Regions from separate parts of the Bizionia gelidisalsuginis genome, predicted to be linked through region 2. Evidence: riboswitches for the same ligand, from Rfam matches in the RefSeq annotation. Region 2 holds a riboswitch; the other holds the start of a gene.
What was found. Region 2 has a riboswitch for S-adenosylmethionine ahead of ES677_RS06105 (Na+/H+ antiporter NhaC family protein). Riboswitches for the same ligand answer to the same signal wherever they lie in the genome.
Positions count from the first base shown of each region.

Region 1 (4,615 bases), on a different contig from region 2:
ACGTAAACCAAAGACAAAAAGGACTGCAGCACAAATAGAAAGAGCAGAAATATTGTTTAAGCTTCATCCAACTATTGAAAAAGCCTATAAGTTAGCTCAAGCACTAAGTTATATATATGAAAACAATACGAATAAAGATGTAGCAAGACTAAAATTGGCTCAGTGGTATAACGAAGTAGAAAACTCAAACTTTAAGTCCTTCAATACCATTGCAAGGTCTATACAAATCCATTACAAACCAATTTTGAATTATTTTAACAACAGGAGCACCAATGCTTCCGCGGAATCTTTTAATGCAAAAATCAAAGAGTTCAGGTCGATGTTTAGAGGCGTAAGAGATGTTAAGTTTTTCTTGTTTAGACTTACTAAATTATATGCCTAATTTATGTCACTCCCCAAAAACATTCCTTGATCCACAACGACTTAGTTTAATTCCATTTTGGTGATTATTTTTTAATTTTGGAAGGTGTGAAAAATGTAATTTTTACAATCTCTTGCTTTTGTTTGCTAGTAACAGCTCTTATTGAGTGAAAGCTTTTACATTTATAAGGTATAATGGCATATTTTTGTACGTTAATGAGTCCTTAATATTTAATATCTGGGATAAAATCGTAATTATCTATTCCTTTTTGAAGTTTATGAAAAGCAGGTATCCCTTCGATAGTTGTATCGTGTAATCACCACTCTTTATGAACGTAGTTTGTTGGGACTTCATCGAATTTTATATTGTAGAATACCATTTCTAAACTCAGATATGTTTTGAATTTTATTTTTCGTGACATTTTAAAAGACTAGATTTAAGTAGCTAGAATAGGATTGGAATTTATTTCCAAAAATCGTAATTTAGTAAATTACCCATTTCAACAACTCTCATACCACTACTTAAGTTGCACGCAAAGATGTCTTCAATTTGGCTGTTTTCCTCGTGTATAATGTAGGCAAAAGCGGGTACAAGTTGGTTGGTGTAAAATTGATATACTTTATGATCACAATAGCAACTTTCGCAGTGACCTTTAATCATCGTGGTTTGTTTAAATCCTTTTTCTTTACAAGAGTCAAATACAACTTTCATAGACTTTAGAAACCTATATTTATCAAGATCTTGAAAATTCTGATCTTCCTCTATTAAAGGTTCAAAAATGGAAGTGTCTAGCGATTCGCAAGCTTTAATAAATGTGTTCTTAATGTGCAGAGCAGTTTCTCCAGTTGAGGAGTTTGCTTTCAATTTTAGTTTAATTAATTCAGTTTTCATAGTTATAATGTTTAAGATTAATAAAACACTGCGATAACAAATAAGCTAAAATAAAGTGAGGATTTAAACACTTTTTTCCTTTGTAAAGGCTCATTGTTTAAGCACCTTCGCGTGTTGTCGCAGGTTGCTATCTCATTAAAGAGATTCATAATGAAGTTATAAATATAGAAAAATTAAATGAGACTACAAAATATACAGTAACTATAGAGAAATGTATAAAAATATTGAATAGGGTATAAATTAAAAGATGATTTTTTAAAGTGCGCACGAGAAGATTCGAACTTCCACGACCTAAAGCGGTCACTGGCCCCTCAAGCCAGCGCGTCTACCAATTTCGCCACGTGCGCAGTATTAAAAAAAATATAAAGCAAAAAAAAAGTTAAGCGATGCTTAACTTTTTTAGTGACCGGGCTGGGGCTCGAACCCAGGACCCTCTCCTTAAAAGGGAGATGCTCTACCAACTGAGCTACCAGGTCAATGTTTTTTGTAGCCTTATTGCGGGTGCAAATATATAACCTTTTATCAATTACACAAGTCTGTATTGCTTTTTTTTTCGTTTTTTTGCAAAGCAATTTTCTATGTTTTTCAAAATCAATTCATAAGCTCAAAAAATGAAAATAATTATTTTAGGATATATGGCTTCAGGCAAGTCTTTTATTGGCAAAAAACTATCTACAATTTTAAAATACGAATTTATAGATTTAGATAATTATATAGCGTTGAAAGAAAATAAGTCGATAAAATCTATTTTTGAAGAGCACGGTGAGCTTTATTTCAGAAAAGTGGAACGCAAATACTTGCAAGAAGTGTTAGCGCGTGAGGACACCATTATTATTGCTTTAGGGGGAGGAACGCCTTGTTATTACGATAATATGGACGTAATAGGCACTGCAGAAAATATAAAATCGGTGTATCTAAGAGCGTCGATACCTACATTAGTAGAACGTTTAAAGCAAGAAAAGCACCAACGCCCATTAATTGCACATATAAAAACTGAAGACTTACTTACAGAGTTTATTGGTAAGCATTTATTTGAACGTTCCTATTTTTATAACCAAGCCAATTTTACCGTAGATGCTAATAAAAATTCTGAATTAATGTTAGAAGAACTTCAATTAAAACTATTGTAATCGGGCTTCAAAATGTTTGCCCTCTAGAATAACATCGATGTGTTCGTTTAATGAAGTCGATAACGAAATGCCTTTAAAATCGGCTTTTACAGGGAATTTTTTGTGGTTTCTGTTAACTAAAACAGCCGTTTTAAATTGTTTTAAAGGAACGTCTAAAAAATGGCGTACACCATAAACTAAAGTGGTTCCAGAGTTTAAAACATCGTCAATTAATACCACAGATTTGTTAGTATACTTTTCAGGTTTTAAAGACGTTTTAATTACTGCTCTAGGGTTTTTCTTGTCAATGCTCACTTTGCAAAGAATAGGCGCTATAGGCGAAATTTTACTTAATACCGTTTTTAGTTTTTTAGCTAAAATATAGCCATTGCGATCAATTCCTGCCAAAATAACTTCAGTTTCATCCATATTGCTTTCATAAATTTGATAAGCAATTCTCTTTATTTTATGATTAATCTCGTCGTGAGATAAAATACTGTTTTTTAAAGTTGTCATACGAAGTTATTTTAGTCAAATATAGAGTTGAATTGTTATTAAAACCAATTTTTACGATTCATTTTCTTTATAAATATCATCGATATCTCTTCGGTCTTTTTTTGTGGGGCGTCCAGTCCCTTTTTTTCTATAGTGATCTTTTGCGTGTTTCAACAACTCTTGCGCTTCAAAAGCTGATTTCGGGGTGGTGTCCACTCTGTAAATATCTACTAGTTTAGCACCAACCCTATTTGGTGGCACATCTAGAATAGATAAAGAATAGTTTATTTGATCTTTTCTTAATTCGATTTTATCGGTCGCAAATACATCACGACTAGGTTTTGCAGCTTGTCCGTTTACCTTAATATGTCCTTTTTTACATGCCGTTGTGGCAATGCTTCGGGTTTTATAGTATCTCACACACCATAAATACTTATCTATTCGCATATAATTAATTTAAATTCTACGTTAATGATATTGTACAAAATTATATTTAAACTTATCTTGCAGCAAAAATAAGCATTATGAAAATAACAAAACTTTTCTTAGTAACATTTGCTATCGGTATTATTCTGGTGTCTTGTAAAAAGGATGATGAGTTTACCACTCAATTTATTGAAAGAGACAGACAAGAAGTTTATAATGAAAATAGAGTCGACATTGAAGCGTTTTTAGAAAGTTACACTTTTAATTATGCTGAATTCCAAGAAAATCTTGCTTATAGTGATTTATCTACATCGCCACCAACTATAACGCCAAACGATTCTTATAAGATAGAATTTACCGAGCTCACGGAAACGTCTACAGATTTGTCTATTATGTCTTTTTTAAATAGTGCTACGTATCCAAAATTAGAAATAGATACGGTATATCAAGATGGGGTAGATTATGAGCTCTATATATTAAAAGTTAGAGAAGGTTTAGGAGACGATGTTCACCGTCTTGATAAAGCATCTGTACTCTATAAAGGATCTTTGCCAGATGGGACTATTTTTGATAGCGCTGTAACGGTTAATACGTCTTTTAATTTAACAGCTGTGGGCGCTCAAGCTGGAGTTATTACCGGATTTAGAGAAGGCTTGGTAAAGTTTAAAGCTTCTGAAGGGTTTACCGATAACGCTAGTGGAGAAACAGTTTATCATAATCATGGAATTGGTGCTGTTTTTGTGCCTTCAGGGTTAGGGTATTTTTCTTCTACTGTAAATGAAATACCTAGTTACTCTCCTGTTTTCTTTAGATTTAGAGTTATTACAAGAAGTAATACCGATTTTGATTTAGATGGCGTGCCTTCACACTTAGAAGATTTAGAAGGTGATGGTTATGGTTTTAGCGATGATACTGATGGCGACGGATTGCCAAATTTTATTGATAATGATGATGATGGTGACGGTGTTTTAACACGTTATGAAGATATTAATGAAGACGGAGATCCTACTAATGATGATACAAATGGAAATGGAACGCCTAATTATTTAGACGCAACATCTACCGAATCTATAGAGAACAACTAATATAAAAAGCAAATCACAAAATAAAAAAAGCCAACTCGAACGAGTTGGCTTTTTTTTGTGATTAATTTTAAACACTATAGTAAAATTGATAACGATAAAATAAGCTGATGCGCTCGCACATCTAAACGGTTTATATTAGTCGTGGAGTTATCACTAATTAAAGATACTTCTTTGTCATTAAAACCTCTTTCGTAGCGGAGATCAATCCCTACTTTATTAAAGCTTAATGCAACACCTAGATTGAGTCC
Region 1 is NZ_VSKN01000028.1:22,215-26,829, reverse strand. Features, by position in the region: partial or broken gene ES677_RS13860 (transposase) at 1-382, shown strand, start outside; gene ES677_RS13855 (hypothetical protein) at 824-1,252, opposite strand; SAM-I-IV-variant riboswitch at 1,314-1,411, opposite strand; tRNA gene ES677_RS13850 (tRNA-Leu) at 1,514-1,599, opposite strand; tRNA gene ES677_RS13845 (tRNA-Lys) at 1,656-1,728, opposite strand; gene ES677_RS13840 (shikimate kinase) at 1,864-2,382, shown strand; gene ES677_RS13835 (phosphoribosyltransferase family protein) at 2,374-2,877, opposite strand; gene ES677_RS13830 (RNA-binding S4 domain-containing protein) at 2,929-3,303, opposite strand; gene ES677_RS13825 (FKBP-type peptidyl-prolyl cis-trans isomerase) at 3,381-4,367, shown strand; gene ES677_RS13820 (porin family protein) at 4,442-4,615, opposite strand, start outside.
Region 1: another riboswitch for S-adenosylmethionine. It lies ahead of ES677_RS13855 (hypothetical protein); the one in region 2 lies ahead of ES677_RS06105 (Na+/H+ antiporter NhaC family protein).

Region 2 (4,615 bases):
AAAACACGACGCTTTTAATGTTAGTGAATGATATGGAATTAGATATCTTCCACTTAAAAACATAACCTATTTAAGCTTATAAAGGATAAAAAGACCTTTTTATATAACAATTAATAATTCAATCCCAATATTTATGAAAACAGCATCAATAACAGACCAATTGGTCTACAACACTGATAAACCTGCCATTAGCGTGCTTCTCGACACCGATCACTCTAAAGAAATTAGAATCGTCATGCGCAAAGGACAAACAATGAAAGAGCACAAAGCGCCCGCACCTATTGTTGTCGCCATTTTTCAAGGTGCAATAGACTTCGGTGTAAAAGGCGAAAAACTATCACTTAAAAAAGGAGATTTAATTGCCCTAGAAGCTAATGTACCTCACGATTTAAACTGCACTGAAGATTGTATTATACGCCTATCCTTGTCTAAAAATGACAGCGTAGATCGCGTAAAAAGTGTTGTAAACTAACTACTCCCCCCAAAAAAAAACTAAATATAAAAAACCATGAGAAAAATATGGATCGCTTTTATAAGCGTTGTCGTACTGTCATTTATAGTATTAATATGGATTGGTACCGAGGTGTACCAAACACAACCTCCCATTCCAGAACAAGTAATAATTAAAGAAACTAACGAACGCGTTTACACCAAAGCCGATATACAAATCGGACAGAATGTATGGGAATCGATCGGTGGTATGGAAGTGGGCTCTATTTGGGGACACGGAAGTTACGTTGCTCCAGACTGGACAGCCGATTGGATACATAAAGAAGCCGTTTATATGCTAGAGCATTGGGCGCAAACCGATTTTAATACTGCTTACAACGATTTAGATGTCGAGAAAAAAGCAGCCATTAAAGCCCGCTTAATTAAAGACATTAAAACTAATACGTTTAATGCCGACACTAAAACCATTACCATTTCGCAAATTCGTTGGGATGCGATTTCAGCAAACATAAAACATTATAGTTCTATTTTTTCTGATGGTCACGAACAATACGCCATTCCAAAAGGCGCATTAACCGACAAAGTGAAGCTTGAACAACTAAATGCATTCTTATTTTGGACCTCTTGGGCGGCAAGTACAAACCGACCAGAAAAGGATTATACGTATACGTCTAACTGGCCACACGAACCGTTAATTGATAACCTAATTACAGACGATTCGTTAATCTGGTCTGGATTATCTATCGTTTTACTGTTACTATTTATTGGGATGTTGACCTACTATTATTTAAGAAACCATGAAAAAGGTGAAGTTTTAGAAAAACCAAATAGCGATCCCTTAGCGAAATTGCAATTGGTATCGTCTCAAAAAGCAGTATTAAAGTACTTTATTGTTATTTCTTTACTTATCGCTTTACAAGTTGTCTTAGGTATTATAACCGTGCATTACACCGTTGAAGGTCAGGCGTTTTTTGGTTTCGACTTATCTAGTATTTTGCCCTATTCAATCACACGAACATGGCACACACAATTAGCTATTTTTTGGATTGCCGCAACATGGTTAGCGACAGGATTATTTTTAGCTCCTATGATTTCTGGTAAAGAAATGAAATACCAAGTATTTGGTATTAACTTCCTGTTTATTGCCTTAATAATTATCGTTTTAGGCTCTATGCTTGGCGAATGGCTTGGTGTACACCAATTCTTAGATTTAACGACCAACTTTTTCTTTGGTCACCAAGGGTATGAGTATATGGATTTAGGACGTTTTTGGCAAATATTTCTAGCAATAGGCCTCGTTTTATGGGTTATTATGGTCAGCAGACACCTAATATTTGCTATTAGAAAAAATGACGAGTCCAAGCACTTAATTATCATTTTATTAATCTCTGTTATGGCGATTGGTATGTTCTTTTTCTCCGGCTTAATGTATGGCGAAAACAGTAGTTTACCCGTTATTAATTACTGGAGATGGTGGCTAGTTCACTTATGGGTAGAAGGTTTCTTCGAAGTTTTTGCGACGGTAGTTATCGCTTTTATTTTTTCTAGAATGAAAGTTATTTCCCCTAAAACTGCTGGTCGCGTATCGGTAGCATCGGCAGCGATATTTTTAGCAGGTGGAATTATAGGAACACTACACCATTTATACTATTCAGGAACTCCCGTACAAGCCATCGCTTTAGGAGCCACATTTAGTGCTTTAGAAGTGGTACCATTAACTTTAATGGGCTTCGAAATTAGAGAAAACTGGAATTTATTAAAAAGTAAAGATTGGATTCAGAAATACAAATGGCCTATATTTTTCTTTATCGCTGTAGCATTCTGGAATTTCATCGGGGCTGGTGTATTCGGTTTTTTAATTAATCCGCCAATTGCATTGTACTATATTCAAGGTTTAAATACTACTGCAGTGCACGCTCACACCGCTTTATTCGGGGTGTACGGAATGTTAGGAATGGGTTTCATTATTATCTGTCTTCGTTTTTATTCAGATCGCGTGTGGCAAAACACTAAACTTAAGCGTGCCTTTTGGTTACTAAATATCGGGTTGACAGCAATGGTTTTGTTTAGTTTATTACCCATAGGAATCATTCAGGCGTATACGTCTATCACCAAAGGATACTCGTATGCTAGAGAAGCCGAATTACTCTATTCTCCAGTGGTTCAAACCCTTAAATGGATGCGTATGATTGGTGATATCATTTTCTCTGCCGGAATCTTCTATTTCTGTTGGTTCACGATTGATGAAACCTTATACAATTTCCGAAGAAAAAATATAGAATAGTTTTTAACAATTAAAGAGTTTTTTAAGAGGTCGACATAGTTATGTCGACCTCTTTTTTTTTACTTTTATATTAGTGACACGATTAAAAACAGATTCGTTTTTTAAATAGTTAAAATTTAGTCTTGCGTCTTTTATGAGACAATACTGTTTCTTTTTCTATTGTTTTCTGCGGAATAGCTCTAGTTTCAATGGTCGTAAATTATTTTTTTTCAACTTTAACCCCTCTTCAAGTTTTCTTCACCCTAATGCTATTACCGACTGAAAATCAATTCATTATTATAAATTCACCCGAAACAGTGCACTTTTATATTTTTATTTTATTTGATGATTGCCTGTGTTTATAACTGTTTTAAGCTCTCAAATTTCAGTTACACGTTTAAAATCTTTCTAAAAAATAACAAAGCTTTAAGTTTTAGTAATCAAAAATGATTTAGTTTTGTGCACTTAATTATCAAGAATCTCAAAAAGAGATAGCAACCTGCAGTAACGAGCAAGGTGCTACAAATGATAAGCCAAATACTTTGGAAAAAACGTTAACTCAATTCCCCTTTATTTGCTGTTATTTTATTATTGCGATTCTGCAACAACAGACTAATGACTCAGATTAAATCTATTACCCCAAGCTTTAAGGCGTTACTACCTTTTTTTGTATTTATCATCACTTTTTTAAGTGTCGGGCTCATTCAAAATGATTTCTATGCACTACCCGCTCCTATAGCCGTAATTGCAGGAATTCTTGCAGCATTCCTTATATTTAAACAGTCTGTAAATTCAAAAATCGGTACGCTTTTAAAAGGTTGTGGAGACGATAAAATACTAACGATGTGTTTAATCTATTTACTAGCAGGCGCTTTTGCTGCAGTAACCAAAGCCACCGGAAGTGTAGATACCATTGTTAACTTAGGGTTAGATGTTATAAACATTCAATATATTTATTTTGGCGTCTTTATTATTGCCGCTTTTTTGTCGGTTTCTACAGGAACTTCCGTTGGTGCTATTGTAGCTTTAGCCCCTATTGTTATTGGGTTTACAGATAAAGGGGATCTGTCTTTGGGTATTTTATGTGGTGCTCTATTGGGGGGGGCTATGTTTGGCGATAATTTATCGGTAATCTCCGATACCACAATAGCTGCCACACAGTCTTTGGGGGTTAGAATGAGTGACAAGTTTAAAGAAAATATTAAAATAGCTTTACCAGCTGCTATTTTTACAATCGGGATTCTTATTTATCAAGGCTTAAGTCTAGGGACTAATACACCGGAAACTTTAGATTACACCTATTCCATACTTAAGATAGCCCCGTATTTAATTGTTATAATTTTATCTCTTATCGGTATCAATGTATTCGTAACTTTAGTTTTAGGTGTACTCTCCGCGGGGGTTTTAGGACTGTATTATAACGATTTTTCAATTATCGAATTTACGCGTATCGCCTACTCAGGCTTTACCAATATGACCGAAATATTCCTACTCTCGCTATTAACCGGTGGTTTAGCAGCTTTGGTTGCTAAAAATGGTGGCATTGCGTTTATTTTGCAGAAAATAAAAACCCTAATAAAAAATAAGAAAACAGCGCAGTTCGGGATTGCCGCGTTAGTCTCGAGTATTAATGTCGCCATCGCAAATAATACGGTTGCTATTATTATTTCTGGATCTATAGCAAAATCAATTAATGACGAATACGACTTAGATAACAAAAAAACAGCATCCATTCTAGATGTTTTTGCATGTATTAGTCAGGGTATTTTGCCATACGGCGCTCAAGTATTAATGATTTTGAGTTTCGCTAACGGAAAAATAGGCTACCTCGGTTTACTCTCTAATACCTGGTACCTACTTTTACTTTTTGTGTCGACAGCATTGTTTATAGGCTTAAAAAGG
Region 2 is NZ_VSKN01000006.1:30,735-35,349, reverse strand. Features, by position in the region: gene ES677_RS06120 (RrF2 family transcriptional regulator) at 1-65, shown strand, start outside; gene ES677_RS06115 (cupin domain-containing protein) at 134-472, shown strand; gene ES677_RS06110 (nitric-oxide reductase large subunit) at 509-2,734, shown strand; SAM-I-IV-variant riboswitch at 3,178-3,275, shown strand; gene ES677_RS06105 (Na+/H+ antiporter NhaC family protein) at 3,329-4,615, shown strand, end outside.